3 regions of the Chelatococcus daeguensis genome follow, and region 1 is predicted to be linked to each of the others. Evidence: riboswitches for the same ligand, from Rfam matches in the RefSeq annotation. Region 1 holds a riboswitch; each other region holds the start of a gene.
What was found. Region 1 has a riboswitch for cobalamin ahead of BOQ54_RS00295 (TonB-dependent receptor plug domain-containing protein). Riboswitches for the same ligand answer to the same signal wherever they lie in the genome.
Positions count from the first base shown of each region.

Region 1 (10,117 bases):
CCAAGCAGTGCTCGAGCGTCTGGCCGGCTCGCTCGTCGTCGAGCCGGGCCGCCTCACGGCGCTCGGCTGGCGACCGCTTCTGACGACACCGGAAGGCCTGCGGCGGCTGGGGGCTGCCGGCGGCTGAACTCGGGGATGGCCTCGGCCATCACCGCCTCGGCGCTGGCGCGGTCGTAGGTGCGCGCCGCCTTCTCGAGCCGCGCCAGCCAGCCCGCGATGCGCGCCTTGTCGGCGAAGACCGGCTCGGCCGCCATGACACCGTCGATGCCCGTCTCCGTCATCGGCTCCTCGCGGGCGAAGAGGATCTCATGCAGGCGCTCGCCGGGGCGCACGCCGGTGATGGCAATGTCGATATCGACGCCGGGCTCGAAGCCGGCGAGTCGGATCATGCGCTGGGCGAGGTCGTAGATGCGGACAGGCTGGCCCATCTTGAGGACGTAGACGGCGGCGCGCCGGCCGGCGCCGGTGGCCATGCGGCCCTCAGCATCGGCATGGGAGGCGGCGGTAAGGACCAGGTCGGCGGCCTCGCGCACCGTCATGAAATAACGGACCATGTCCGGATGGGTGACGGTGACGGGGCCACCGCGGGCGATCTGGGCCTTGAACTTCGGTACCACCGAGCCGACGGAGCCGAGGACGTTGCCGAAGCGCACGGCGATGAGGCGCGTACCGCTGCCCCCATTCGCTGCCGTCTCGGCATCGAGCGCCTGGGCATACATCTCGGCGAGGCGCTTCGTCGTGCCGAGCATGGATACCGGCTCGATGGCCTTGTCGGTCGAGATCATGACGAGCGCGCGCACGCCGGTAGCGACTGCCGCATCGGCGACGTTGACGGAACCGAAGACGTTGGTCTTGATGCCCTCGCTCCAGTCCTGCTCCAGATAGGGTACGTGCTTCAAGGCCGCGGCGTGGAAGACGACGTCGGGTGCGAACTGCCGGAAGAGATGCTCGATGCGTTCGCGGTCGCGCACGTCGGCGATGCCGCCCTCGATCCGCGTCGGCGCGTCGAGCACGGCGAGCTGCTCGGTCACCGCATGCAGCGCCGGCTCCGAACTCTCGAGCACGTAAAGCGCATCGGCGCCGAAGGCGGCGACACGGGCGCAGATCTCGCTGCCGATGGAGCCGCCGCCGCCCGTGACGAGTACGCGCTTGCCGCGGATGAAGCGGGCGAGGCGCGCCTTGTCGATCTCGACCGTCGGGCGCAGCAGCAGGTCCTCGATGTCGACGGGGGCAAGGGTGAGGTCGCGCAGGCCTTCCTCATCAAGGCCCTGCAGCCGCGACAGCGGCAGGCCGAGGCGCCGCGCGCGGGCGAGCAGGGCGTCGGCTTCGGGGGCGTTGATGGCGCTCGGCGTCATCACGAGACGGCGCACGTTGATCCCGCGCTCGGCGAGATCGGCGATGACCTGCTCAAGTTCGACGAAGGTGCCGAGCACCGGCACGCCGCGAATCGCCTGGTCGAGATCAGACTCGCGCGGCGACAGGATGCCCTTGGCCGCGATCTTCGAGAAAGCACCGCTCTCGATGGCCCGCAGCGCGACCTCCACCTCGGCGCTGCGCCCGAGGACAAGGGAGGCGGTGGCGTCCTGCCGCTCGATGCTGTGGCGCGACTGGGCGTATTTCAGATAGCGCCAGGCAAGCCGAGGCCCGCCGAGCAGGAACATCTGCAGCACCCAGTAGAGCGCGATGGTGATCTTGCCGAAGAAGAAGTAGCCGTAGAAGCGCGACGAGGCGAGGACATAGTCGCCGACGAGCAGTGCCAGCGCCAGGATCGTGACCGCCTTGAAGATGTTCGACAGGTCGGGCAGCGAGGCGAAGCGCCAGCGCGAGCGGTAGAGGCCGAAGTACCAGTAGGTGACGGCGGCGAGCGGCCCGAAGACGACAAGGACGTGCGGCAGCAGCGCCAGGCGCTCGCCGAGCTGCGGGCCCTCGAAGCGCACGATAAAGGCCAGGACCACGGCAAGGATGGTCGCGCCGAGGTCGTGGGCAATGATGAGCGTCTTCTTCGCCAGGAGTTGTGCCAAGAATCTGGAGCCGTTCTGAATGGATGTGTGCGCGGTATCAGCCTGACGGGGCGGTTTGTCAACGCGCCGAACCGACGGGAGCTGCGGGCGGTTCAGGTTGCGCGGGTCGCCTCGCGGGCCCGGCGCGGGGTCTCCTGCCGCCCCGCACCGAGGGCCGCCAGGATGAAGTCGATCTGCTCGTCGAGGGTCGGCTGCGGGATGTCACGGCACATCACGAGCACGCTCGGATGGCAGAAGCGTGTCATCGCCGCGCGCACGCAGGGGCCGGCCACCTCCGGATCCACATCCGAGAATTCGCCTTCGGCGATGCCCTCGCGCACCACATTGGCGATGATCGTGTCGATGTCGCGGATGTGGTCGTGGATGACGCTCCAGCTCTCGGCGATGGCGACGGCCACCATCTCCTGGATCTTGGCATCGGCATCGGCGAATTCCGCCATCATGATGTGCATCTCAGTCAGGAGGCGGCGCATGCGCTCGCGCGCCGTGCCCGGCTCGCTGGCGACGGCTTCGAGCCGGATTCGCTTGCGGCCGGTCATGAGCTCGGCCACCGCCTCGTTGATGTCCTTCTTGGAGGCGAAGAAACGGTAGACGTTGGCTGGGCTCATGGAGAGCGTCTTGGCGATGTCGGCAACGGTCGTCTTCTGGAAGCCGATGTCGCGGAAGAGCTGTTCGGCGGCGGCGATGATACGCGCGCGGGTGTCCGGGCTTGGGCTGCCGTCCTTCATGGCAGATGATCGACTTCTCTCGAACCGAATGCTCCGTCCCGCCTTTCGGGACCGGGGTATGTCGATTAGAGGTATGACGTTGTGCGTCAGTCGTCAAACAGGGGACGCGGGCGCAAGCGGGCGCCAGGGCAGGACGAGCAGCCCGTCCGGCCGCTCCTCGCGCAGAGAGGCGACCCCGAAGACCTCCGCCAGCAGGGCCGGGGTCAGCACCGCGTGCGGCGTGCCGGCGGCGACGAGATGTCCCTCGGCGAGGATGACAACCCGGTCGGCATGGCGCGCGGCAAGGGCGAGGTCGTGCATCACGACGGCGACGGCGCGGCCCTTCCGGGCCTCGGCGGCGAGCACGCCCATCACCGCGAGCTGGTGACGCGGATCGAGCGCGGCGACCGGCTCGTCGCAGATGAGCACCGGCGCCTCGACGGCGAGCGCGCGGGCGAGCAGGACGCGCGCCCGCTCGCCGCCCGACAAGGTGGTGACGGCCCGTCCGGCGAAGGCCTCGCTGTCGGTGGCGCGCATGGCGCGGGCGACAGCCGGATCAATCCGGCCCGTTCCCGGCCCGCCGCCGTGCGGCACGCGCCCGAGGGCGACGACGTCGGCGGCCGGCAGCGGCCAGGCGACGGTGCCACCCTGCGGCAGATAGGCAATGGCGCGGGCCCGCTCGCGGGTCGAGAGCGCCGGCAGCGGCCGTTCGCCGAGGAGCACCGTGCCTACCTCCGGCCGCACGAGCCCGGCCATTACCCGCACCAATGTCGTCTTGCCGGCGCCGTTCGGGCCGATGATGGCAGTCAGGCTGCCGGGCGAAAGTGTCAGGTCGACGCCGGCGAGCACCTGCCGGCCGCCGAGGCGCGCGGCGACGGCGCGGGCGGCGAGAGTGGGACCCGTCATGCCGGCGCTCCCGTCAGCTCGGCCCGGCGGCGCACGATGATGTAGAGGAAGAAGGGGACGCCGACGATGGCGGTGAGCACGCCGAGCTTGACCTCGGTGGCGGAGGGGATGACACGCACGGCGCAATCGGCCGCAGTCAGCAGCACCGCCCCGGCGAGCGCTGCCGGCACGAGCGTGCGGCCCGGGTCATGACCGACGAGCGGGCGCACGATGTGCGGGGCGACGAGGCCGATGAAGCCGATGGTGCCGGCGACCGCTACGCTCGCGCCGACGCCGACGGCCACCCCGGTGACGACCGCAAGGCGCAGCAGGCGCACGTCGATGCCGAGGCTGCGGGCGGCTTCCTCGCCGAGCGCCAGCGTGCGCAGCGCCCCACCCTGGGAGAGGAGGAGCGCGGCCCCGAGAAGCGCGAAGGGCGCCACGAGCGCGACGTGGCGCATGGTTCGGTCCTCCAGCGAGCCCATGAGCCAGAAGACGATCTCGGTGACGGCGAAGGCGTTGGGCGACAGGCTGATGGCGAGCGAGGTGGCCGCCCCGGCGAGGCTAGAGATGGCAAGCCCCGCAAGGACGAGGACGACGAGGCTCGCACCCTCACCGGCGATGAGGATGACGACGAGCACCGACAGGAAGGAGGCGGCGATGGCGGCGAGCGGCAGGGCGGGCGAATAGACCTCCGCATAGCCGAAATAGATGACGACGACGGCTCCGAGCGCCGCCGCCTGCGGCGCACCGAAGACGGAGGGTGCGGCGAGCGGGTTGCGCAGCAGACCTTGCAAGGCGGCGCCCGCAAGGCCGAGCGTCGCGCCGATGATGACGGCGAGCAGGGTGCGCGGCAGGCGGATGTCGCGCACGACGACGCCCGCACCACCGCTGTCGCCGAGGAGGCCCTCGATCACCGTGGCTGGCGTGAGCCGCGCCGGGCCGAGCATCAGCGACAGGACGCACAGGACGAGGAGGATGACGACGAGCGCCGGCACCAGCCAGCGCCCGGAGCGGCGGGCCGCCTCCTCCTCGATCTCCCTGCCCCCTGCGCCGTCCATCGCCTCACCAGCTGGCCTTGAGGCCGGCGTAGAGCGAGCGCCCCGCCGTGCCGTAGTTCTTCACCTCCTCATAGCGCGCATCGGTGAGGTTTTCACCGCGCAGGAAGAGCGACACGCCCTCCGACACCTCATAGGAGGCGAAGAGGTCGAGCCGGGCATAGGGGGCGAGCCTGTCCTTCTCGTGCGCCGCGGAATAGCGCGCGTCGACGAGAACGAGCGTCGGCGCGATGACGAGGCCCGGCGCGGGCGTCAAGGTGAGGCCGATGCGCGCGGCGTTCTCCGGTCTGCGGGCGAGCCTGAGGTCGGTGGTGCGGTCGATGGCGACAAGGTTCGTATAGGCGATGTCGAGCCCAAGCCTCCCGGGAATGAGCTCGGCCTTCGCCGCCAGTTCGAAGCCGCTGGTCTCGGCCCGCGCCACATTGACGTAGCAACCAAAGGGCTGGTCCGGCCGGCAGGACGGATCGCTCTGGAAATTGATGAGATCGCGCAAGCGGTTGAGGAACAGCGTGCCGGAAAGGGTGAGCCGCCCGTCGAACAGCTTCTGGTCGATGCCGGCGTCGATGCCGAAGGAGCGCTCCGGGCTGAGCGCCGCATTGCCGTAGAGCGGATCGAGGCGCTGGTAGAGCGTCGGAGCCTTGGCGCCCGTCCCGGCGCTTGCGCGCAGCACGGTGCCGCTCTCCGCGATGTCGTAGGCGAGGGTGGCGCGCCAGGTGGCGAAGCGGTCCGCCCCCTCGATGTCGTCAATGCGCCCGCCGAGCGACAGGTTCAAGTGCTCGGCGAGGGCGATCTGGTGCAGGGCGAAGAGCGAGCGGGTGGTCTGGACGGCATCGTCGAGCGTCGTGCGTAGGCCGGGCACCGGCAGCACCGGCTGGCTCGTGCTCGTCAACGTCTCGCGTTCCACCTGGCCGCCGAAGGTAAGGAGGCCGAAGGCATCAAGCGAGAGATCGCCCTGATAGGAGGCGCCGACGCGCCCGCCGACATAGCCATCCTTCGACCAGTCCGTCACCGGCGCTGCCGTGCTGCCGTAATAGCTGATGGAGCGATAGTCGCGCTCGGTGCGGTTGGCATAGACGAGAAAGGTGTTCTTCAGCCGCCGGTCGAAGGCGTGGACGGTCGCCCTGGCATGGACCTGCCCGAGGCGCTGGACGCTCGACGACGGGGTGTCGGGAAAGGCTCCGAAGGCCGCGTCGTATTGCGTGGCATTGACATAGGCCGAGCCGCCGAGGTCGAAGGCGACGTCTTCGCTCGGCGAGAAGCCGAAGCGCGCGGAGAGGCCGAAGCGGCGCGCGCCGTCGTTCTCCAGCGGCCATGGGTGCCGGGCGCGGAGGCGGCCGATGCGGTGGCCCCAGCGCGAGAAGCCGGCGGTGTCGTAGCCGTTGAGGGAGATGGCATAGTTGAAGCGCGGATCGCCGCCGGACACGGCGGCCTGCACCCCCCTGCTGCCGTAACTGCCGCCCTCGGCGGCGATGGCTGCGCGCGGCTCGCCGCGGCCCTTGCGGGTGATGATGTTGACGACGCCGCCCATCGCGTCCGAGCCGTAGAGGGCCGATTGGGGGCCGCGCAGCACCTCGATGCGCTCGATGCCGGTCGGCACCAGCAACGAGAAGTCGAACTGGCCGTTGCCGGTGGACGGATCATTGACGCGCACGCCGTCGATCAGCACCAGGGTCTGGCCCGGCTCGCCGCCGCGCAGGCGCACAGAGGCGGTGGCGCCCGTGCCGCCACTCTCGGTGAGGTCGAGGCCGGGCACGCGGCGCAGGGCCTCGTTGAGCGTGCGAGCGCCCGCGCGGGCGATCTCCTCGCCGGTAATGACGGTAACGGCGCTGCCGCTGCGGGCAATGGCCTGCGGGCCGCGCGTCGCCGTGACGACGATCTCGCGCAGGGCTATCTCGTTGCTGGCGGCATCGGTGGCGGCAAGGATGAGGGAAGACAAAAGGAAGATACCGCCGGAGAGCGTCCGGCGGCCGGCGGAACCGGCCATGAAAACCTCCATTCCGCCCCTCCGGCGGATGTCAGGGTTGCCTCGCGCGCTGGCCGGTCTCCTGGCTTGCGGGTCCCTGCGGCGATTCGGCCTTCCCGGTGCCCGATGGCCCCAGTGGCTTCGTCGAATCGCCGCTCGCCGCTCACAGTTGCGGGGGCAGCCACGGTCTTGCACCGTGTTCCCGTTTCACCCCGCTGCGGCGGGGCACCAACGCAGGGCCTCTTTACGCAGACCGCGGCTCGGCCGCAAGCACGCGGAGCGGATACACCGCCCGTGCATTTGCGCCGGCGCAAGGAGCGCCGTAAGGCTGCGGCCGAGATTGCGCCCGTAAGGGCAGGCAAGGACATGAGGATATGAGGACGGCTGTCGCGTTCGCGATCGTGCTTGCAACAGGGCTCGGCCTTGGGCCGGCTTCCGGCAGCAGCGAGCCGGAGCGCCTCTCTCCTCCCTCCCCCCACGCAGTGGTGGGGAGGGCCGGGGTGGGGGGCGGTTCCGCCGGCGGGCGTTCGACGATTGCAGGTGGTGTGTCCGTCGGCCCGGAAGGCTTCCGGCCTGCACCCGCCGGCCCCCCACCCCTGACCCCTTCCCGCCGCGAGCGGGGGGAGGGGGATATGGTGCGCCTCGCCGCGGCCGGCCGATCGGAAACCGTGCCGTCCGTTGTCCGCTACACCGAAACGCCTCCGGCGCGGGTCGTCTCGCTCAACCTGTGCGCCGACCAACTCCTGCTGGCACTCGCCGACCGCGGCCAGATCGCCTCGCTCAGCCCCCTGTCGCGCGATGAGGATTATTCCTTCCTCGCGGGGCTGGTTGATGACCTTCCGGTCAACGGCGGCACGGGGGAGGAGATCCTTGTCGGCGAGGCGGACCTCGTGCTCAGTGGCCGGTACGGGACGCGCGTCAAGCGCGAGCTTTTGGAGCGCCACGGCGTGGAGCTGATGGTGCTCGACCCCTGGCGCGACATCGCCGGGGGGCGCGAGCAGCTCAGGGCCGTTGCGGCCCGGCTCGGCCATACGGAGCGCGGCGCGGCGCTTGCCGCCGAGATCGAGGCGGCGCTCGCGCGTACCAGGGGCATCGCACGGCGCCCGGCCACCGCGCTCGTTCTCTACCGGCGCGGCTATGTGCCGGGGGAACGCTCGCTCGTCGGCGAACTCCTCGGCCACATGGGCCTTCAGCCGATGCAGGCCCGCCTCGGCCTGACGCAGGGCGGCCTCGTGCGCCTCGAGCAACTCGTCATGGACCCGCCGGACTTCGTGGTGATGGACGAGGCCGATGCCCGCGCCATCGACAACGGCACGGCCTTTCTCGTCCACCCGGCGCTTGCCCGCGTGCTGCCGCCCGAGCGGCGCCTCTTCCTGTCCGACAGGCTCACCATCTGCGGCGGGCCGTCGACGCCGGCCGCCATCGAGGCGCTTGCGGCCGAGGTGCGTGCCAAGGTGAACGGGGAGCGTTAGCGGATCGACTCGCCGCCTCGCTCCTGCGCGATGGCGAGGAGTGCGGCGACGTCCATGTGCCGGCCGACATGGGCGGCGAGCCTGTCGAGGGCTTCCTCGATGCTGCGCTCGTAGGCGAGGCTGGCGCGGAAGGTGCCGCCGCTCGCCTGGGCGAGGAAGGCCCGGCGGAAGTCGTCGGCGGCGAACATGCCGTGCAGATAAGTGCCGATGACGAGCCCGTCCGGCGACATGGCCCCTTCGCGTTCGCCGGCGACGCGAAAGGGCGCGCGCATGCAATCGGGCCCTTCGCTGCGGCCGAGGTGGATCTCGTAAGCGGTGACCGCATAGCCCGTCCCTGCATGGACGGCCTCGACCGGCCGCACGGTCTTATCGCCCGTCAGGACCGTGTCGATGTCGAGAAGGCCGAGCCCCGGCACGACACCGGCCGTGCCCTCGATGCCCTCGGGATCGGCGATGGTGCGGCCGAGCATCTGGTAGCCGCCGCACAGGCCCACGACGCGCCGGCCGCGGCGCACATGGGCGAGGATGTCGATGTCCCAGCCCTCGTCCCTGAGATGGGCGAGGTCGGCGATGGTCGCCTTCGAGCCGGGCAGTACGATGAGGTCGGCGTCGGACGGGATCGGCCGGCCGGGCGGCACGAGGACGAGGGAGACGCCCTCCTCCAGCCTGAGCGGGTCGAGATCGTCGAAATTGGCGATGCGCGGCAGGACGGGGGCGGCGACGATGAAGGTGTCGCCCGGCTTGCGGCCGGTGCCGGTGAGGTCGAGCGCATCTTCCGCAGGTAGCCGGCTCGCCTCCGGAAGCCAGGGCAGCAGGCCGAGCGGCTGCCAGCCGGTGCGCTCGGCAATCGCCGTCATGCCGGCGGAGAAGAGGGCGGGATCGCCGCGGAACTTGTTGACGAGAAAGCCGCGCACCATGGCACGGTCGGTTTCGCCGAGCACGGCATGGGTGCCGACGAGGCTGGCGATGACGCCGCCGCGGTCGATGTCGCCGACGAGCACCACCGGTACGTCGGCCTCGGTGGCGAAGCCCATGTTGGCGATGTCGCCGGCGCGCAGGTTGATCTCGGCCGGGCTGCCCGCGCCCTCGACGATGACGAGGTCCGCCCCCTCGCAGACCTTGGCGAAGCTGCCGAGCACGAAGGGCATCAGCGCCTTGCGCCGGCCGGTGAAGTCGCGCGCGTCGAGATGGCCGTGGCGCCGGCCCTGCACGATGAGCTGGGAGCCGCGGTCGCTCTCGGGCTTCAGCAGCACCGGGTTCATGTGCACGGTGGGCTCGGCGCGGGCGGCGCGCGCCTGCAGCGCCTGGGCGCGGCCGATCTCGCCGCCGGCCACTGCAGCGGCGTTGTTCGACATGTTCTGCGCCTTGAAGGGGCGCACGGTGAGCCCGCGGCGGGCAAAGAGGCGGCACAGGCCCGCGACGATGAGCGACTTGCCGACGTTGGAGCCGGTGCCCTGGAGCATCACCGCGGGCGTTACCATCAGAATTCGATACCTTCCTGTGCCTTCACCCCAGCGGCGAAGTGATGCTTGACGAGCCCCGCTTCCGTGACGAGATCGGCGGCGGCGACCATCTCCGGCTTGGCGTTGCGACCGGTGACGACCACGTGCAGATCCGACCGCCGCGCCGTGAGCGTCGCCACCACCGCGTCGAGCGGCAGGTAATCATAGCGCAGGGCGATGTTGAGTTCGTCGAGAATGACGAGGCGGACGTCGTCCCGCGCCATCAGCTCCTTCGCCTTGTCCCACGCGCGCGAGGCGGCGGCGATGTCGCGGGCCTTGTCCTGCGTCTCCCAGGTGAAGCCCTCGCCCATGGCGTGCCATTCGACGAGGTCGGAAAAGCGCTCCATGGCGCGGCGCTCGCCCGTCTCCCAGTTGCCCTTGATGAACTGGACGACGCCCACCTTCCAGCCGTGGCCGAGGGCGCGCAGCATGAGGCCGAAGGCGGCGGTCGACTTGCCCTTGCCGGGGCCGGTGTTGACGATGAGGAGGCCCTTCTCGCGTGTCTTTGC
Region 1 is NZ_CP018095.1:66,694-76,810, reverse strand. Features, by position in the region: gene BOQ54_RS00320 (NAD-dependent epimerase/dehydratase family protein) at 1-127, shown strand, start outside; gene BOQ54_RS00315 (nucleoside-diphosphate sugar epimerase/dehydratase) at 54-2,021, opposite strand; gene BOQ54_RS00310 (TetR/AcrR family transcriptional regulator) at 2,114-2,749, opposite strand; gene BOQ54_RS00305 (ABC transporter ATP-binding protein) at 2,843-3,634, opposite strand; gene BOQ54_RS00300 (FecCD family ABC transporter permease) at 3,631-4,674, opposite strand; gene BOQ54_RS00295 (TonB-dependent receptor plug domain-containing protein) at 4,679-6,655, opposite strand; cobalamin riboswitch at 6,690-6,882, opposite strand; gene BOQ54_RS00290 (ABC transporter substrate-binding protein) at 7,267-8,106, shown strand; gene BOQ54_RS00285 (cobyric acid synthase) at 8,103-9,587, opposite strand; gene cobO (cob(I)yrinic acid a,c-diamide adenosyltransferase) at 9,587-10,117, opposite strand, start outside.

Region 2 (10,117 bases), 490 kb from region 1:
TTCCGCTGCTGCTCGCGTCGCAGGCGCTGCTCGCCGCCGGCATCATGGCCCTCGGCCGAGACCTCACCTTCACCGGCCGCTGGCAATTGTGGGTCCTGCTGATCGATCTCGCGAGGGAGAATCCCTGGCTCGGTTACGGCTTCAGCGCCGGCTACCAGGTGCTTCGGCCGGCCATCACAGCGATGTTCGGCTACGATTTCGTCAATCCGCACAGCGGCTACATGGACATTCTCATCGGCCTTGGCGTCGTCGGGCTCCTCGCCGCTCTCTTCGTCCTCTTCGTTCTCCTTCGCCAGTCCTTGCGTCTCGCCTTGCGGGAGGACGTGGCACGGCTCGGAGCCTTGCGCTGTATGCCTTTCGCCGTCGCTGTCTTCCTGATCGGTGCAAATGTGGTCGAAGCCATGCTGATCGAGAGCCGCGGCTTCGCCACCGCGCTGCTCGCGCTGACCTTCGCGGCCGCGGGTGATGCGGCACGCGGCATCACGGCTACCCGGCGTCGGGCTACGGGGCTGGCCGTTCTGCCCATCCTTTCGGGACAGACGCGATGAGGCGCGCCACGACCCTCCTCCCTGCCGTCGCGCTGGTCGCCGCCGGCCTTGTCATGTTGCGGTCCGAGTGCTGGGCAGTTCGCGCGATGGGAACCCTTGTGCCGGAGTTCGGCGCAAGACAGCTGTCGCGCGTCGCGATCGCTGATTCGCCCGTTCCGGGGCCGCTCGGCGACATCGAATCAGGCGAGGTTCTGGCCGTTGCGGCGCTGTCCTGCGACAGCGAGTGGCTCGTCCTGGTGGCGCGGAGGGCTCGCGATGAGGCGGAGCGGCAGCGCGGAGCCTGCGCCGATCTGCGCCGGCGCCTCGTGCGGGCCTCGCCCCGTTCGGGCGATGCCTGGCTTGCGCTGGCTGCCACCCACGTGACCGGGGGGCGCCTCGACGACCAGGGCAGGGCTGCCCTCGCCCTGTCGATCCGCACCATGCCTTTCGAGGCGTGGATGGCGGAGCGGCGGGTGCTCTTCGCCCTCGATGCCTTCGACGCCCTCACGCCGGACGAGCGCAGGCGCATCGCGGCGGATTTCGCCATCCTCGTGATGTCCGGGCATCGCATGCAGCACATCCTCGCGCGCGCGTCGCTGGACCCGCGGGCCGAAAAGGTCGCGCTGGCGCTGGGTGACTTGGCGGGCGGCGAGGTGCGCGCATGGTTCGCCACCCAGCTCGCGCGGCTCGATGCCGCCGAGAAGTGACGCTGTCCACAGGCCGCAGCGCGTCAGCCCGTTTGACACCCGCTCCGGCCGAACCCATATTCGATGGATGATGTTGAAGGTCGTGCCACAGCGCCGTTTCCTGCTTCGCGCGGGTTCTCTCATCGCGGGAATATAGCCCCGGACGCGGTGTGGCCATTGGGCTGCCCGGGTTCGGGGCAGCCGCCGGGCTTCGGCCTGACGACCGCCGGCGTAGGCCGGCCATACACGACATCACACGACAGTCATCCACATCATGCGGCTAGGGCGCCGCGCGCCGGCCGGCCGTAGAGGCGGTCGCGCTGCGAGGGCCGTTCCGCGAGCGGCCTGCCCGTCAGGAAGCGGCACCGGGCCGTCGAACGCTCATCGGGAGGTTATTCCATGTCCGCCGTATCGTCGCGCCGCGCCTTGCGCCGTCCGCCCATCACGGTCTCGCAGGAGGATTTCGACCGGCTTTACGCGCTGGCCGAGGCCGCGGCAGATCGCCAGCCGGAGGTTGCCGAGAATCTCCTGGGCGAGCTCGATCGGGCCAAGGTCCTTCCAGCCGGCAAGCTGCGCAGCGCCGTCGTCGCCATGGGCTCGCGCGTCACCTTCGAGGACGAGGTGACCGGCAAGGTGCAGACGGTCGAGCTCGTCTACCCCGGTGAGGCCGATATCGCGGCCGGCCGCATCTCCATTCTGACTCCAATCGGCGTCGCGCTCATCGGCCTCGCCGCCGGCCAGTCGATCTCGTGGGAGACGCGCAGCGGCGAGCGGCGGCAGCTCAAGGTCCACGCCGTCGAGGAGCGGTCCTGAGGCGCCAACGGGCGCCTCGGCGGTGACGCTCGGCAAAAAGCGTGATTGCAAGCGCCTCGTGAAACGGTAATGTGCCGGTGACGGTGCCTCGCTCCCGCGAGGTGAAAAGGGAACGCGGTCGAAAGCCGCGGCTGCCCCCGCAACTGTAGGCGGCAAGCGCCGGGCCGGATGCCACTGGGACCCATGGTCCCGGGAAGGCGGCCCGGAGCCGAGAGCCGCAAGCCAGGAGACCTGCCGTCGCCGATCCACGCGTGAGGCTGCCGGGTGTGGCAGCCAGGGAGATGCACGATGACCGCAGTCGCAACCGCCCGCGTTGCCAGCCGCGCCGAAGCCTTCAAGGTGGCGCTTCTCGCCTTCGTCCTCGGCACGGGCCTCGTCTTCGTGACGGGCTTCGCCCATCCCGACACCATCCACGACGCCGCGCACGACACGCGCCACGCCCTGAGCTTCCCCTGCCACTGACGGGCAATGCTTCAACGCGTGCTCGCGGTCGGCCTTGTGGCCGGCCTCGTTGCCGGGCTTGCGGTTGCGGTCCTGCAGCATTTCACCACGACGCCGCTGATCCTGGCGGCGGAGGTCTATGAGGTCGAGGCCGAGCAGCAGGCCCGTGGCCTGCTGGTGCCGGCCAATATCATCCTCGCTCACGGCGGCCACGGCGCCCGTGCTGCCGCATCGGGCGGTGAGGCCGGCTTCGATGCCGGCAGGGCCTTGCTGACCGGGCTTGCCACGATCGTCACGGCCGTCGGTTTCGCCCTCGTCATCCTCGCCGCCATGATCGCGGCAGGCGGGCGCATCGACGAGCGCCGGGCCCTCGGGTTCGCCTTCGCCGCCTTCCTCGCCGCCGGCCTTGCACCGGCCCTCGGCCTCGCGCCGGAACTGCCCGGCAGCGCCGCCGCGCCGCTGCTGGCGCGGCAGGTCTGGTGGATCGCGACGGCGGCGCTGACCGCGGGCGGCCTGTGGCTGTTCGTGCACCACGGCGCGTTCTGGGCCCGAGCTATCGCCCTTGCCATGATCGCGGCGCCGCACGTCGTCGGCGCGCCGCATCCGGCCGCCTACGAGAGCCGCGTGCCGGCCGAGCTCGCCGCCCAGTTCGCCGCCACCTCGCTCGCCGTCCAGGCGGTGCTGTGGCTGTCGACCGGGCTCCTCGTCGGTCTCCTCTGGCAGCATCTGGCCCACCGGGCGGGTGAGGCGTGATGGCGGCGCCCGACGTCACCGTCTTCGTCTGCGTCTCCTGCCGGCGGCGCGCCGACAATGCCGTCGGCTTCGATGAGCCGGGCCGCGTGCTCGCCGAGCGCCTCGCCGACCGGCTGGCCGATGACGCGCCCGGCGCCGCGGTGGTGCCGGTCGAGTGCCTCGCCGTCTGCAACCGCCCCTGCACGGTGGCGCTCGTCGGTGACGGCAAGTGGACCTATCTCGTCGGTGACCTCGACAACGAGGCCCATCTCGACGACATCGCCGCTGCCGCACGGGCTTATGGCGCCACCGAGAACGGCATCATCGCCTGGAAGGAGCGGCCGCTGCCCTTCCGCAAGGGCGTCGTCGCGCGCGTGCCGCCCCTGGCCTTTCGCCCGCAGACGCCGACGCCGGCCCTGAGCGGCAGCGATGCGCTGACGCAGGACTAGCCGCGCCGCTCCTGGCGCAGCCCCCGATTTTCTTGTGCCGCCGTGATGCGGCAGACTGGACCGACAGATGCAAGCGACCCTTCCAGCAACGACGGCCAAGGTGCCGTGTACCATCGTCACCGGCTTCCTTGGCGCGGGCAAGACGACCCTCGTGCGCCGCATCCTCGAGGGCGGCCACGGCCGGCGCATTGCCGTCATCGTTAACGAATTCGGCGACGTCGGCTTCGACGGCTCGTTCCTTTCCGGCTGCGGCATCGCCGGCTGCCCGGAGGAGGCGGTGGTGGAGCTGCCCAACGGCTGCCTGTGCTGCACGGTGGCGGATGACTTCGTGCCGGCGCTCGACCGGTTGCTCGCCATTGAGCCGGCGCCCGACCACATCGTCATCGAGACCTCGGGCCTCGCCCTGCCCAAGCCGCTCGTCAGCGCCTTCAACTGGCCGCAGATCCGCTCGCGCGTCACCGTCGACGGCGTCGTCGCCGTGGTCGACGGGCCGGCCGTGGCGGAGGGGCGCTTTGCCGACGATCCCGCCGCGCTGGCGGCGCAGCGTGCGGCGGACGAGACGCTCGACCACGACAATCCGCTCGAGGAGGTGTTCGAGGACCAGATTCTGTGCGCCGACCTCATCGTGCTCAACAAGACGGACCTGATGACCTCGGCCGAGATCGAGGCCGTGTCAGCACAGATTGCCAGCGAACTGCCGCGCGCGGTCAAGATCGTGCCGGCGGCCAACGGCGCCATCGACGCGCGCGTGCTGATCGGCCTCGGCGCGGCGGCGGAGAACGACCTTGCCGCCCGTCCGTCGCACCATGACGACATCGGCGAGCACGACCACGACGACTTCGAGAGCGCTATCTTCCCGGTGGCCGATGTCGATTCGCCCGAGGAGATCGCCCGGCGCGTCGCCGCCGCGGGCGCGGTGGATGGCGTCCTGCGCATCAAGGGTTTCCTCGCGCTGCCGGACAAGCCCATGCGGCTCGTGGTGCAGGCGGTGGGATCCCGAGTAGGCCATCATTTCGACCGGGCATGGAAGCCGGGTGAGGAGCGCGCGGGCCGGCTCGTCGTCATCGGCCTCAAGGGCTTCGACCGGGATGCGGTGGCGGGTGCGCTCGCCGGGTGAGGAGCGCGCGGGCTTGCCGGCTGCGTGAGAGCTGAGGGACGGAGGCGATGCACCTCCTCGCGACGACATCCGTGACGCTCGACGAGGCGAACGAGGCGGTGGATGTCGCCCAGTCGCCGGGCGACGTCGTCGTGCTCTCCTTCGCCGACAGCGATCTTGCGCTCGTCGCGGCCGCCCATGCCCGTCTCGCCCATGCTCGCTCCGGCAGCGACTTTCCCAGCCTGCGCCTCGCCGACCTCAAGCGGCTGCGCCATCCCCTGTCGGTCGACCTCTACGTCGATCAGGTGGCGGCGAAGGCGCGTTTCGTCCTGGTGCGTTGCCTCGGCGGCGTCGACTACTGGCGCTACGGCCTCGAGCGCCTGTCACAGCTCGCGCGGGAGACGGGCTTGATGCTCGCGGCGGTGCCCGGCGAACCGCGGCCCGACCCTGCGCTCATGGCGCTCTCCAGCGCCTCGCCGGACCTGCTGCGCGCGCTCCATGCCGATTTCTCGGCCGGCAGCGAGGCAGCGATGCAGGCAATGCTCGGCCGCATCGCCGCCGCCCTCGGCCATGAAGCGGCGAGCGAGACCGCGTCTGCACCGCCGGCGCCGCTGCCGCCGCTCGTCGCCTGGTCGGCGGAGGGCGGGGCCGTGGAGCCCGTGGCGGCGCTCGCAAGCCTGCCGGCGGACCGGCCGGTCGTGCCGCTCCTCTTCTATCGTTCGGCGCTCGCGGCCGGGGATGTCGCGCCGGTCGCAGCCCTTGCCGAAGCCTTGGCCGTGCGTGGCCTCGCGCCGCTGCCGCTGGCGCTCACCAGCCTGAAGGACCCTGCCGTCGCCGAGCCGCTGCGCCGGCTCCTCGCGTTGCGCCCGCCCGCCGTGATCGTCGCGCTGACGGGCTTTTCGGCGCGGGACGATGCCGGCTTCGTCCTCGACGCGGCCGGGGTGCCCGTCATCCAGGCGATCGTCTCGGGCAGCACGCGCGAGGCCTGGGCGGAGGCGCCGGCCGGCCTCGCCGCGGCGGATCTTGCCATGCAGGTCGTGCTGCCGGAGGCGGACGGGCGCCTCATCGGCCGCGCCGTCGCCTTCAAGGAATGGGCGCTCGACGTGCCCGCGGCCGATTTCGTCGGCCGGCGCAAGGTCGCCGATCCGGAGGGCGTGGCGGCGGTCGCGGACCTTGCCGCCCGCTGGGCGCGCCTTGCCGCGACGCCGCGCGGCGAGCGGCGCCTTGCCTTCGTCCTGTCCGACTATCCTGCCCGTGCCGGCCGCGCCGGCTATGCCGTTGGGCTCGACACGCCGGCGAGCCTCTGCGCCATCTTCGACGATCTCGCCGCGGTCGGCTTCGACACACGCCGCAGCTTCGATGTGGCCGACGTGATGCCGCGGCTGACGGGCGCCGTGCCTCCCTCCCCCCGCTTGCGGGGGGAGGGGGCCAGGGGGCACCCGGTCGCCGCGGCTGATCTCTCCCGAGATTCGGCGGCCCCCGGCGAAGCGCTCCTGTCCCTTGCCGATTACCGCGCCTGGTTCTCCGCCCTGCCCGCCGCGCTGCAGGCGGAGGTTCTGGACCGCTGGGGCGCGCCTGAATCGGACCCCGCCTGTCGCGACGGCCATTTCGTCTTCCCCGTGCTGCGCGCGGGCAAGGCGCTTGCCGCCCTGCAGCCGGGCCGCGGCCTGCCTGACGCCGACAGGAAGGCGTTGCATCACGCGCCGGACGTGCCGCCCTGCCACGGCTATCTCGCCTTCTATCTGGCGCTCAGGCGCTCCGGCGTCGATGCCCTCGTCCATCTCGGCACGCACGGCACCATGGAATGGCTGCCGGGCAAGGCCGTAGCGCTGTCGGGCGCCTGCTGGCCGCAGGTGGTGACGGGCGACCTGCCGGTGATCTATCCCTTCATCGTCAACGATCCCGGCGAGGCGGCGCCCGCCAAGCGGCGTATCGCGGCCCTGACGCTCGGCCATCTCACGCCGCCGCTCGCCATCGGTGGACTCCACGGCGAGGCGGCCGGACTGCGCGACCTCGTGGAGGAATATGCCGGCGCACAGGTGCTCGACCCGCGCCGGGCGACACTCCTTGCCGAGGACATCCTGTCGCGTGCCGAAGCCGCCGGCCTCGCCGCCGAATGCGGCATCGTCCCGGGCATGGGGATGGCGGAGGCGCTGAGCGCGCTCGATGCGCATCTTTGCGATCTCGCCGAAGTTTCGTTCGCCGCGGGACTGCACGTCTTCGGCCGCAGCCCCGCGGCACCTGAGCGGGCGCGTCTTCTGGCCGAGATCGCCGGGCTCGACGAACCGGAGGCCGCGCGCGTGGCCGAGGCTGTCGCGGCGAGCGGCGCGGCCGAGCGTGAGGCACTCGTCGCCGCGCTCGACGGGCGTTTCGTGCCGCCGGGCCCATCGGGATCGCCTGCCCGCGGGCAGGTGGAGGTGCTGCCCACCGGCCGCAACATGACGACGCTCGATCCGCGCGCCGTCCCCACCCCGGCTGCCACCCGGCTCGGCGAGCGCGCCGCCGCCGAAGTGGTCCGCCGCCATCTGCAGGAGACGGGCGACTGGCCGCGCCGCATCGTCATGGACCTGTGGGCCTCGCCCACCATGCGCACCGGCGGTGAGGACATCGCCCACGCGCTGGCGCTGATGGGCGCGAAGCCGGAGTGGGACCATGCCTCCGGCCGTGTCGGCGGCTTCACCATCCTGCCTCTGGCGCTGCTCGACCGGCCGCGCGTCGACGTCACCCTGCGCGTCTCGGGCGCCTTTCGTGATACCTTCCCCGTCCAGCTGGCGCTGCTCGACCAGGCGGCGCGGGCGGTCGCGGCGCTCGACGAGGAGGACGGCTGGAACCCGCTCGCCGCCGCGCGCCGCGCCGGTGGCCTCCTGTCCCGCGTCTTCGGCGCCGCGCCGGGCCGCTACGGCATGGGGCTGGCGGACCGGGTCTTGGCGGATGACGAGGCCGCGCGCACGGACCTCGCCGCGCTCTACCTGGCCGCGACCGACCACGCTTATGGCGCCGGCGAGGCGCGCGCGGATGACTCCTTCGCGGAGCGGCTCGCGGCGGCCGATGCCTTCGTCCACGTGTCCGACACGTGCGAGCGCGACATCCTCGACGGCGACGACGCCATGGAGGCCATCGGCGGTTTCGCCGTCGCCGGGCGCGACGGGGCGCTCGTCTTCAGTCTCGATACCAGCCGGCCGGTGGCGCCGCGCGTGCGCACCGTGGAGGAGGACGTCGCCCGCCTCGTCCGCGGCCGGCTCATCAACCCGCGCTGGATCGCCGGCCAGCTCGCTCACGGCTGGCGCGGCGCCGCCGAGCTCGCCCAGTCGCTCGATGCCGTCTTCATCTGTGCGGCCACCACGGGCGCAGTGTCGGACCATCAGTTCGACATGCTGTTTTCCGCCTATGTCGGCGACGAGGCGGTTTTCGCCCAGGTGCGGGAGGCCAATCCCCCGGCCGCCGGTGCTATCCTCGAGCGTTTCGCCGCGGCCCGCCGCCGCGGCCTGTGGCGCTCGCGGCTCAATTCCGCCGCCACCCGGCTGGAGACCCTCGTCCGGGAGGCCGCGGCATGAGCGTTGCGGCTCCTGTACCGGCCAGCCGACGCGGTTGGTGTCCGGGCATCGCCCGCCCCATGGCGACCGGCGACGGCCTGCTCGTGCGCATCCACCCGCGCCACGGCTCCTTGACGGCGGCACAGCTTGGAGGGCTCGCCGATCTGGCTGAGCGCTACGGCAACGGCCTCGCCGATGTGACGAGCCGCGGCAACCTGCAGTTGCGCGGTGTTGTCGAGGCCGATCATGGCGCGCTCTCTGACGCGCTCGCCGGACTCGGCTTCATCGATGATTTGCCGGCAACGGGACCGCAGCGCGTCGTCTTTCTGCATCCGCTCGCGGGTCTCGACGGACTGCGCGACCTGCGCCCGCTCGCTGATGCCATCGAGGCCGAGCTGCGGCCGCTGCGCGCGAAGCTCCCCGGCAAGTTCTGCATCGCCCTTGGACATGAAGGCACCGCGCCCGCCGTGGCAGCGGACGTCGAGGTCGCCATCGATGCCGACGGCAACGCTGTCGTCCATTTGCCCGGCGCGCAACCGCCTGAGGCGGACACGCCCTGCTCCCCTCCTTCGCAAGGGAGGAGGAGACAGGAGGCCGGGCTCCCGGCCCGGATCGTGGCGCTGGTATTGGAGTTCCTCGCCCGTCGCTCCGCCAAGCGTAGTCCCCGACAACGAAGCGATGTGCCGGCTAATTACCTCGGCCTTCTGCCAGCCGGCGAACAACCGATCCTCGCCGTCGCCCCGGCCTTCGGCCGCCTCGCCGCTGCCGACATGCGCCGGCTCGCCGGTTGGGCCGGCCGCCACGGCGCGGGAGAACTGCGCCTGACGCCCTCCCGGGCCGTGCTCATCCCGCATCTTGACAGGGGCGCCGCGGACGGGCTGATGCGCGAGGCGCGGGCGGCCGGCTTCATCGTCGATGCCGATGATCCGCGTGCCTTGCTTGTCGCCTGTCCGGGGCGGCCGGCCTGCCGGAGCGCCTTCGCGCCGGCGCAGGCCGATGCCCTGCGCCTCGCCGGCGTGGCCGGGCTCCTCGGCGCCGTGCATGTCTCGGGCTGCGCCAAGGGCTGTGCGCGCCAGGCGCCAGCGCCGCTCACGCTGGTGGCCCAGGCGGGCGGCTATGGCGTGGTGCTCGACGGCACGGTGCGCGATGCGCCGCTCGCCGTCCGCTCAGCGGCGGAGATCGAGGCGCTGCTGCAGCAGGTTGTCGCGACTGGCCCGTCGCGGGGCGAGGCAATCGCTTCCCTCGTCCGCGCGTTGGGATCTGAACCGGGGAAGGAGATGCCGCGATGAGCGGCCGTTACGATTACGAGCGCGACGGGGCGGCGATCTATCGCGCTTCCTTCGCCATCATCCGCGCCGAGGCGGATCTTGCGCGCTTTTCCGGCGCCGCCGAGCGCGTCGTCGTGCGCATGATCCACGCCTGCGGCATGACGGACCTGTCGCAGGACGTCGACATGTCCGGCGGCTTCGCGGAAGCGGCGGCGGCGGCCCTGCGCCGGGGCGCGCCCATCCTCTGCGACGCGCGCATGGTGGCGAACGGCATCACCCGCGCGCGCCTGCCGGCGGGCAACGAGGTCGTCTGCACGCTCGACGACCCGCGCGTGCCGGCCCTCGCTGAGAAGATAGGTAACACCCGCACCGCCGCGGCCATGGAGCTGTGGCGCGCGCGGCTCGCCGGCAGCCTCGTCGTCGTCGGCAATGCGCCCACGGCGCTGTTCCGTCTGCTGGAAATGCTGGACGAGGGCGCGCCGCTGCCGGCTGCCATCATCGGCATCCCCGTCGGCTTCGTCGGCGCGGCCGAATCGAAGGCGGCGCTCGCCGCCGACGGGCGCGTGCCGCAC
Region 2 is NZ_CP018095.1:558,499-568,615, forward strand. Features, by position in the region: gene BOQ54_RS02575 (O-antigen ligase family protein) at 1-548, shown strand, start outside; gene BOQ54_RS02580 (hypothetical protein) at 545-1,234, shown strand; gene rnk (nucleoside diphosphate kinase regulator) at 1,613-2,026, shown strand; cobalamin riboswitch at 2,091-2,279, shown strand; gene BOQ54_RS02590 (CbtB domain-containing protein) at 2,315-2,488, shown strand; gene BOQ54_RS02595 (CbtA family protein) at 2,495-3,220, shown strand; gene BOQ54_RS02600 (DUF1636 family protein) at 3,220-3,648, shown strand; gene cobW (cobalamin biosynthesis protein CobW) at 3,716-4,765, shown strand; gene cobN (cobaltochelatase subunit CobN) at 4,813-8,298, shown strand; gene BOQ54_RS02615 (hypothetical protein) at 8,295-9,566, shown strand; gene BOQ54_RS02620 (precorrin-8X methylmutase) at 9,563-10,117, shown strand, end outside.
Region 2: another riboswitch for cobalamin. It lies ahead of BOQ54_RS02590 (CbtB domain-containing protein); the one in region 1 lies ahead of BOQ54_RS00295 (TonB-dependent receptor plug domain-containing protein).

Region 3 (10,117 bases), 1.6 Mb from region 1:
GCCAGGTCACAGCGGACCGCGCCGGCTTCAGCGCGGCGAAGCCGCGCAGCACGAGGATCTCGCTCCACGGGTCGTCGCGCTGGCGGGCGAGTTCACGCGCATGGGCGAGATTGGCCGCGGCCTCCGGCTCGCCCAGGCGTGCGCGCAGGCCGGCCAGCACGGCCCGGGCGTGACATTCGAACTGCGGCAGGTCTATCCGCTCGGCCTCGGTGATGGCCTTCTCGAGCGTGACATAGGCTGTCTCCATCTCGCCCAGCATGAATTCCGCGTGGCCGAGAATGGCGAGCAGCCATCCCTGCACGAGCAGCCGCCCGCTGCTGCTTGCCTCCGACACAGTCTGCCGCAGACGCTTCACGACCTGCGCATCGGGACCGCGCAGGACCTCGACGACCCCGGTGAAATAGACTTCCGCGCAGCTGTCGACGGGCCGCGCCACCTCGCTGACCACTTGACGCAGCTCGGCGAGCGTCAGGTCGGCCGCATCGAACAGGCCGAGGCGGGCCTGCGCCTGGGCACGATGGCCGAGATACCAGACTGATCGCGCGCCGATCTGCCCGAAGCGCTCCAGGCGCCAGAGCCTGGTGAAGCGTTCCTCGTGCGGGGCAAGGCGCTCCAGCACCTGCCGCGCCCTGCTGCGCAGGATGAGGGCCTGCGCGGCGGCGAGATCGGATTCGCTGATGCAGCGCTCGACGCCGTTGGCCGTGGCCGCGCGATTCAGCGTCTCCGCAGGCTCCAGCGCCTCCTCGAAGCGGCCGTGCGAGCTGTTGAGATAGCTCAGATGGAGGAGAACGTCGGAGATGCGCTGCGGATCCCCTAGCTCCATCGCGAGCTCGCGCGCCTCCAGGAGCGGGCCGAGAGCCTTGTGATAGTCGCCGAGTGCGCCATAGGCCGGGCGCATGCGCACGCGCAGGTCGATCGCCTGGGCGAGCGTCTCCGGCGTCCGCGGCAGGGCCGCGATGGCCTTGCGTGCCTTCTCGAGGAACCGCGCCGCCGCCGCATAGGCCGAACGCTCCTCGGCCCGGCCCGCGGCGATGAGCAGGTAGTGCGCGGCCGGCTCCCACTGCTCGGCGCGAAACGCATGTTCGGAGAGCTGCTCGATGTGGTGGGTCAGCGAGCCGGCATAGAGCCGTTCCATCGCCGCAAAGACGCTTCGGTGCAGTTGCCTGCGGTCCTCCAGCAGCAGCGAGTCGTAGGCGACGTTGAGGGTCAGGGCGTGCTTGAAGGTGTATTCGACATGCGGGAAGCTCTGCACCTCGAAGAGGAATTCGAGCTCTTGCAGGCGGGTGAGCGCCGCATCGAGATAGGCCCCGGCCATGAGGTGCTGCAGCAGCGGGCGCGGCACGTTGCGGCCGATGACGGCGGCAACCTGCAGCACCTGGCGCTCCGTATCGCCGAGCTGCTGGATGCGGGCGGCGATAACCGACTGCACCGATGAGGGGACGACCACGTCGGTGACGGGGCTTCTCGCCTCGAAATGGCCGGGCTGGCCAATGAGGGCGCCGCTCGCGGCCAGCGCCCGCACCATCTCCTCGAGGAACAGCGGCGTGCCATCGGCCCGCTCGGTCAGGAGCGCGCGCAGGTCCCCGAGGCTCGGGTCGGAGCCGAGCAGCGCCGTCAGGAACGCGTCCATCTCCTCGCGCACGAAACGCTCCAGCCTGATCTGCTGGAACGAGCCCCTGCGTGCCCAGCCGTGCCGGTAGTGCGGCCGATAGGTGGCGATGAGCATGATGCGGTTGGCGCCGATCGCATCGACGAGGCGGTTCACGATGGCCTCGCTCTCCGCATCGATCCAGTGCAGATCCTCCACCAGCAGGGCGAGCGGCGCCTGCCGGCTCACGGCGATGAGGAAGGCGCTCATCGCCGCGCAGACGCGGGCCGTCCGCTCGCGCGCATCGAGCCGGTGCCAGGCCTCGTCCTCGACCGGCATGTCGGCGAGGAAGGACAACGGCGCGCCGTGACCCGGGTCGAGCGCAAGCTCCGCCTGCCGGCGCAGGAGGCGATCGCGCGCCTCCTCCAGCGTGTCCTCGCCGCGGATGCCGCAGGCGGACAGCAGCAGCTTCTTGGCGACGCCGAGCGAGACGCTGGCATCGAATTCATGGCCGCCGCTTTCGAGAACGGCAAAGCCGGCGACCTCGTCGAGGGCGAGGAACTCGTGCGCGAGGCGCGACTTGCCGAGGCCGGGATCGGCAACGATGCCGACGACCTGCCCATGGCCCTCGCGCACGCGCCGCCAGGCCGTGATGAGGCTCTTGAGCTCGGCCTCGCGCGCGACGAGGCCGGTCAGCCCGCGATTGGCCCTCAGATGCCAGCGGGACAGGGCGTGGTTCTCGCTGACGAGCTCGTAGGCCCGCTCGTCCCGCCCGAGTTGCGGATGTTCGGCATGGCGCATCCGCTGCATCTGGAGATAGCCACCGGCTGCCGTCCGCGCCCGGGCCGTCGCGGCGATGGTCGCTCGCCGCAGCGCGCGCATCAGGCGGTTCGCGGACCGCGTGGCGACGCCGTTCACCTCGACCCGGATGCCGTCCGGTCCGGGCGTCTGGCGCACGATGACCTCGCCCGTGTCGATCCCGGCCCTCAGCCGCGCACCGCCCTGCGGCAGCTCCTCGACCGCGAGCCGCGCCGCAAGCGCCGCCCGGCAGGCGAGGAAGGCGTGGTCCTCCGTCGCCCGTGCCAGGCCGAAGGTCGCGCTGACCATGCCGTCGAGATTGGCCGTGACGACGCCGCCGTGCTCCTCGATCACCGCCACCAGGCGGTCGTAGATCGGCTGCAGCTCGCACTCCGCGGTCTCGGGATCGACGGTCTCGACGGCATCGAGCGGGCTGACGACCTCGGCAGCCAGCACCGTGACGTACTGGCGGGACCGGTCGATACCGAGACGCGCCGGCGGCTGGGAAAGCTTCTGCGTTTCTTCCGGATCGGCAAGGAAGCGGCGCGTCTCCTCGAGGAAAGTGGCGAAGGCCGGCTCGTGCGCCAGGAGCACGTGGTTGGCGCTGTCGAGCGCGAGGAAGCGCGCACCCGGCATGCTGGCGGCGAGCGCCTTGCCGTGCTCGAAGGGGATCACCGCGTCGCGGGTGGCATGCATGACGAGCGTCGGCACGCGGATCCGCGGCAGGAGATCCGTCACGTCGATCTCGCCGCCTTCCTCGAAGATCCGGTGCGCCACCTCGGGCGAGACGGTGTCCCGCTGCAGATCGTTGTACCAATCCTTCTGCTCGGGCGTCGCCTCGGGGATGAACATGGAGGTGAACATCTGGCGGAAGACCGGGTCGTCCTGTCCCCAGCCCTCGCGCATCAGGGCACTCATCGCCTCGCGGCGCGCCACCTCGCGCGGGTCCCCGCGCCTGCGCCAGCCCCGGCTGAAGCCGCCGTAGAGCACCATGCCGGCCACGCGCTCGGGATGGCGCGCGGCATAGGCGATCGACGTGGCGCACCCGTGTGAGATGCCGAGCAGGAAGACTCGGCGCAGACCCGCGGCGTCGATGATGCTCTCAAGGTCGGCGATCATCGCCTCGAAGGTGAGATCGGCCGGGTCACGGTCCGACAGGCCGTTGCCGCGCTGGTCGTAGCGCACCAGACGGAAATCGGCTGATAGCCCTTCCATCCAGTGCTTCCACACCGGGCTGTCCCAGTCCCGCTCCAGATGCGACATCCAGTGGGCGGCACGGACAAGGGGCGGCCCCTGGCCGCTCAACGCATAGGCCAACCGCACGCCGTCGGGCGTCGCGCAGCGACGGATTTCCTGGGCCAGCGGCGTGGCTGCGGCCGGGCCCTGCGGCTCCGCCTCCCTCTCCTCGCGGGCCTCGACAGGCGCAGCCTCGCCCTCCCCGGCCTGCCGCGGCTGGACCATCGCGATCCGGCGGGCAGCCTCTCCGAGCCGGCGGATGTCCGTGCGCACCGTCTCGTCGTCGGGCTCGAGGGCCTGCAATATGCGGGCGTGGACGAGCGCGCGCTCCGGCTCGTCCGCCAGACGGTCGATCAGGATGCGCAGGAGACGCAGGCGCGTGACGTCGAGCTCGTCGCCGACGGCGATGCGCCAGGCCTCGAACTCCGGGCAGCGCGGCAGCGAGAGATCGTCGAGGAAGCGGCCGCGGAAGGCGCCGGCGAGCGCCTCCAGGCTTTCGGTGCCGAGCGCCTCGATATCGCGGATGCCGAGGCCGCGCAGCGGCGCCGCATCGAGGACCAGACCGTCCTTGTTGAGATAGACCGTGTTGCGGTCGGCCTCCAGAACGCCGCCCTCGCCGTTCTCGACGATCTGGCGGATCTTCGACAGGCTCCAGCGCAGCGCGCCGCGCGGGTCGTCCGGGATTTCCCAGAACATCTCGCACAGCCGCTCGCGCCGCTGCGGCCTGTCGGTCATGGCGAGATAGGCCAGCAGCGCCCGCGTCTTGCGCGACGGCGGCAGGGACACGGCCTCGCCGGCGCGAAGGACCGTCAGGTCTCCAAGAACGCGGATATCGAGCGACACGGCATGCTGCCTCTACTCGTTTCAAAATGTACCAATTGCGGCGGAGGGCTGAAAGTTATCATTCGGCCAGCGCTGCCGGGATGTGCCGCAGCGCACCCGACGAAACCCGCACCCCGTGCGCCGGAGTGGGAACGCTCGCCGGCTCGGCGGCTCGCCAACACAGTCGAGGAAGGATGGCGCCAAGATATTGACGCTGCCGCTCGCGATCGGCACGCTATCTAGTAGTCATGGTCTCTCGAATCGTCCTGAAACGAGAGCTAAGAGGGAATCCGGTGCGCCGAGCGGCAAGGCCGGAGCTGCCCCCGCAACTGTGAGCGGCGAGCCAATCGTCCATCGCGTGTCACTGGAGCCCGCGGGCTCCGGGAAGGCCGGACGAAGGCGACGACCCGCGAGCCAGGAGACCTGCCGTGACTGGAACGAAACGTCCTCGGGCGGGGTGTCCCGGTGGGTCGCTTGGGTCGTCGGGACCACGGCGTGAGCCGTCGACGCCATCCTCGCATCCGCCCGGCCTTTGCGCCCGATAATAGGGTTTGAAGCCGGTGTCTTTGTCCGTGGAAACCGAACGCCATCAACCAGATCAGGTCCGAGAACCCGCATCTGTGGACCGGCGCCTTCCAGGACGAGTTCAGGACGATGCTGAAGCAAGCGGCCGAGAGCGAGGCAGCCTGCGGGACGGGACACCATACCGCGCGGCTTCCTCGGGTTGAACGCGCCGCCGTGCGACCAGCACATGCACTTCATCGCCAACCGCTGCTACGCAGCCACCTGTGTATGGCGCGAATGCCGTGCAAACGATCTTGCGCCGGTACCCGGCGTGACATAGTGAATGTTATAACATTTCATTTTGCTGCGACGCGCCCTGCTCTCAGCCATCTGCGCCGCTCCCGCACGGGATGGACGGCAAAACCAGATGGCCTGTTTCCCAAAAAGGACCATGACCTTGCCAACCAGCTTCCTCCGTCCCTTCCTCGGGGCCTGCGGTGCAGCCGCCCTCCTGGCGCTTGCTCCACCTGCCGTCGCCGGGCAGACACAATATCCGCTGACGGTGAAGAACTGCGGCCGTGACATCATCTTTACGCAGGCGCCGACGCGCACGGTTTCCGTCGGCCAAAGCTCGACGGAAATCCTTTACCTCCTTGGCCTTGCGGAGAAGGTCGTCGGTACGGCGGTGTGGCTCGGGCCGGTGATCGAGGGCTACGAGGAGGTCAATGCCACCATCCCGCGGCTCGCCGACAACGATCCAAGCTTCGAGAGCGTGCTCGGCGCGAAGCCTGACCTCGTCACGACGCAGTTCCAGTGGCAGATCGGCCCACGGGGCGTGGTCGCGACGCCCGAGCAGTTCGCCGAGCTTGGCATCCCGGTCTACACCTCCCCGGCCGATTGCATCGGCAAGGACAATTCGAGTGGCGGCGACGGCGTGCGCACCACCAAATTCTCGATGGAGCTGATCTATCAGGAGATCGACGATCTCGCCCGCATCTTCGACGTCAAGGAGCGGGGCGACGCGCTGATCGCAAAGCTGAAGGCCCGCGAAGCGGCGGCCCGGCAGAAGATCGCCTCGCTCGGCGGCAAGGTGTCGGCCGTCTTTTGGTTCTCCAGCGCCCAGCTCGACATCGATCCCTATGTCGCGGGGCTGAGCGGCGCACCGGGCTACATCATGGCGACGCTCGGGGTCCGCAACGTCATCGAGAGCAAGGAGGAATGGCCGACGGTCGGCTGGGAGACGATCGCGCGGGCCAATCCGACGGTCCTCGTCGCCGGCCGGATGGACCGGCGCCGCTACCCGGCCGACGACATCACCGTGAAGCTGAAATTCCTCGAGAGCGATCCGGTCACGCGCCTCATGCCGGCGGTGAAGGACGGCCGCGTCATCGTCATGGACGCCCAGGCGATGAACCCGACGATCCGCACGATCGAGGGCATCGAGGTTCTCGCCCATGCGCTCGAGAAAGCCGGTCTCGTCCAGTGACGTCGCTACAGCTGTCCCCGGTCGAAGTTGACGCGGGCCGGACAAGGCCGGCGCTCGCGCCTTTGCGCTTCGTTGCGGATGGACTCGTCGCTGCCGCGATCCTGACGGCCGGGCTCGCGCTCGGCGCGGCCGTGGGCGAGACGTCCATTCCGGTTGAGACGGTGGCCAAGACCGTGGCCAACCGCCTGTGGAGTGCGGGCTATGCACTCGATCCCATCGACGAGGGCATCGTCTGGAACTACCGCATCGCGCGCGCCCTCGTCGCGGCCTGCTGCGGCGCCTCGCTCGCCTTGGGCGGCGTCGTGCTCCAGTCCCTGCTCCGCAACGCGCTTGCCGACCCGTATATCCTCGGCATCTCGGCGGGCGCTTCGAGCGGGGCGGTCGCGGTCGCCATCCTCGGCCTCGGCTCCGGCTTCGTATCGCTGTCGCTCGGCGCCTTCGCCGGAGCGCTCCTCGCCTTCGGCCTCGTCGCGCTGCTCGCGCTCGGGGCCGGACGGGGCCCGGCGGCCATCATCCTCGCGGGGATCGCCGGCTCCCAGCTCTTCAACGCCCTCACTTCCCTCATCGTCACGAAATCGGCGACCGCCGACCAGGCGCGCGGCATCATGTTCTGGCTACTCGGTAACCTGTCAGGCGTGCGCTGGCCGGACGTGTCGCTCGCCGTGCCCGTGACGCTCGGCGGGCTTCTCATCTGCCTCCTCCATGCACGTGCGCTCGATGCCTTCGCCTTCGGCTCCCGGTCCGCGGCATCGCTCGGCGTGCCGGTGAAGCGCGTCTATGCGGTGCTCATCGCCGCCTGTGCCTTCATGACGGCGACCATGGTGAGCATCGTCGGCTCGATCGGGTTTGTCGGGCTCGTCATTCCGCATGCGGCGCGCCTCATCGTCGGCGTGCGGCACGGGCGACTGCTGCCCGCCTCGGCCCTCATCGGCGCAACCTTCATGATCGCGGCGGACGTCCTGTCCCGCACGGTCATTCCCGGGCAGGTCCTGCCCATCGGCGTCATGACGGCGCTCGTCGGGGCGCCCGCCTTTGCGCTGATCCTCATACACAGGCCCGTTGCCCGATGATCTTGAGCGCACAGGATCTCGTCTGGAGAGCCGGACGGCGGGCCATCGTCGACCGAGTGTCGCTCGATGTAACGCCGGGCGAGTTTCTCGGCCTCGTCGGGCCCAACGGTTCCGGCAAGACGAGCCTGATTGCGATGCTCGCAGGCCTGCGCGCGCCGGTCTCGGGCACCGTCACCCTCGCCGGCACGCTCCTCAACCGCATGAAACGCCGCGATCTCGCGCGACAAATCGCCCTCGTCGAGCAGCAGGCGGAAACGGCGGAGCGCCTGACGGCCCGCGAAGCCGTCGCGCTCGGCCGCACGCCGCATCTGAGCGCCCTCTCCCCCTGGTCCTCACGCGACGAGGCGATCGTCGACAAGGCCATGGCGGATGTCGACATGGCGCATCTTGCGTCCCGCTCCTGGCAGACCCTCTCCGGCGGCGAGCGCCAGCGGCTCCACATCGCCCGCGCGCTCGCGCAGGAGCCGCGCATCCTCATTCTCGATGAACCGACCAACCACCTCGACGTCGAGCACCAGATCGGTCTGCTCGACCTCGTCCGCTCGCAGGACATCACCGTGATCGCGGCGCTGCACGACCTCAACCACGCGGCAATGTTCTGCGACCGCATCGCCGTCATGCAGGCCGGCCGCCTCGTTGCGCTAGGCAAACCTGCCGACGTCCTGACGAGCCGGCGCCTCGCCGAGGTCTTCAAGGTCGACGCGAGCGTCGAAATCGATGCCGCCGGCTCCTGCTTCATCCGCTACCGGCACCCTGTCGCGGTGCCGCGCGCGCGGCATGCAGCGTCCTGATCAGTGCCTGGACGCCCGCAGCGGCGTGACGTTGGGGCGTCCATCACCGGCCAGGGCGACGGAGGCCTCGACGCCGAAGACCTGGGCCAGCATGGCCTCGTCGATGACGTCGGCCGGGGTGCCGAAGCGCGCGAGCCGGCCGTTGCAGATGACGGCCACCGCATCGGCGAAGCGGGCCGCCATATTGAGGTCGTGCAGCACGACGAGCGTCGTCAGCCGCCGCGCGACGGTGAGGCGCCGGACGATCTCCAGCACCTCGAGTTGGTGGCGCACGTCGAGCGCGCTGATGGGCTCGTCGAGCATGAGCAGTCGCGGCTCGGCCGCGAGCGCCTGGGCGAGGAACACGAGCTGGCGCTGGCCGCCGCTGAGTTCGCCCAGATAGCGGGCGGCGAGCTGGTGCAGGCCGAGCTCGGACAGGACGGCGTCCACCGCCGCGAGATCCGCCTCCCCGACGCGCAGGCCGAGCCGCCCCAGACGCCCGACTAGTACCGTCTCCAGCACCGTCAGCGCGGCGCGTGCGCCGATGTCCTGCGGCATGTAGCCGATGCGCCCCGGCCGCCGGGCCTCGCCGTCGAAGGTGATGGACCCGGCGTGCGGCACGAGGCCGGCCACGGCCTTCACGAGGGACGACTTGCCCGAGCCGTTCGGCCCGAGAACGGCGAGGATCTCGCCGGGCCCGGCCGAAAGGTCGAGCCCGTCGATCACCTGCGTCGCGCCGTAGCGCACGGCGAGCTGCAAAATGGCGACTTTCACCAGAAGGCCCTCCGGCAGGACACCGTCAGCCAGACGAAGAAGGGCACGCCGACGAGCGAGGTGACGATGCCGATCGGCACGACCGCGCCAGGCAGCACGGTCTTGCTGGCGATCGAGGCGAGCGACAGGAGAAGCGCGCCGAAGAGCGCCGAGGCCGGCAGGAAGCTGCGCTGGTCCTCCCCCACCAGCATGCGCGCCACATGCGGCGCGACGAGGCCGACGAAGCCGATGGTGCCGACGAAGGCCACGGCGACGCCGGTCAGCGCCGAGACGAGGGCGAAGCAGCGCAGGCGCAGCCGCCGCACGTCGACGCCGAGGCCACGGGCCCGCTCGTCGCCGAGCTTGAGGGCCGTGAGCCGCCAGGCGTCGCGCATCAGGCACGGCACGCAGGCGACGAGCACAAGGAGGATGATGGCGAGCTTGCCCCATGTCGCCTTCTGCAGGCTGCCGAACAGCCAGAAGACGATCTGCTGCAGGGCCTCGGGCGAGGCCACGAACTGGAGGAGCGACAGCAACGCCTGGAACAGGAAGAGGAGTGCGATGCCGCCGAGCACCAGCATCTCGGGCGAGGCGTCGCGCGTCTGGCCGATGGCGTAGACGCCGGCGCAGGCGAGCGCGGCGAAGAGGAAGGCCATGACGGGAACGGCATAGGCCTCCGGCACGGGCAGCGCGACGCCGATGACGATGACGAGCGCGGCGCCGAAGCCCGCGCCCGCCGAGACGCCGAGCGTATAGCTCGACGCCAGGGGGTTGTTGAGGATGGTCTGCATAATCGCCCCCGACAGCCCGAGCGCCGCGCCGACGACGAGCGCGACGAAGGCGACGGGCAGCCGGATCGACCACACGATGGCATCGACCGAACGCTCTCCCGCCATGCCGGCGAGGGAGCGCACGACATCGGCCGGCGAGAGGAAGGCCGGGCCGGTCGCGACATCGAGGACGAGGCTCGCGACGAGCCCGAGGCTGCCGGCGAGGAGGACCATGGCGCGGCGCCGCGCGATGGCGCCGTGCAGGGCCGCGATGCCTTCGGCCCGGGGTTGCGCCAGCGGCGCGAGGAGCACGTCAGTCA
Region 3 is NZ_CP018095.1:2,013,193-2,023,309, reverse strand. Features, by position in the region: gene BOQ54_RS19745 (alpha/beta fold hydrolase) at 1-4,465, opposite strand, end outside; cobalamin riboswitch at 4,677-4,889, shown strand; partial or broken gene BOQ54_RS20240 (ribonucleotide-diphosphate reductase subunit beta) at 5,027-5,273, shown strand; gene BOQ54_RS09600 (ABC transporter substrate-binding protein) at 5,400-6,434, shown strand; gene BOQ54_RS09595 (FecCD family ABC transporter permease) at 6,497-7,504, shown strand; gene BOQ54_RS09590 (ABC transporter ATP-binding protein) at 7,501-8,295, shown strand; gene BOQ54_RS09585 (ABC transporter ATP-binding protein) at 8,296-9,048, opposite strand; gene BOQ54_RS09580 (FecCD family ABC transporter permease) at 9,045-10,117, opposite strand, start outside; gene BOQ54_RS09575 (ABC transporter substrate-binding protein) at 10,111-10,117, opposite strand, start outside.
Region 3: another riboswitch for cobalamin. It lies ahead of BOQ54_RS20240 (ribonucleotide-diphosphate reductase subunit beta); the one in region 1 lies ahead of BOQ54_RS00295 (TonB-dependent receptor plug domain-containing protein).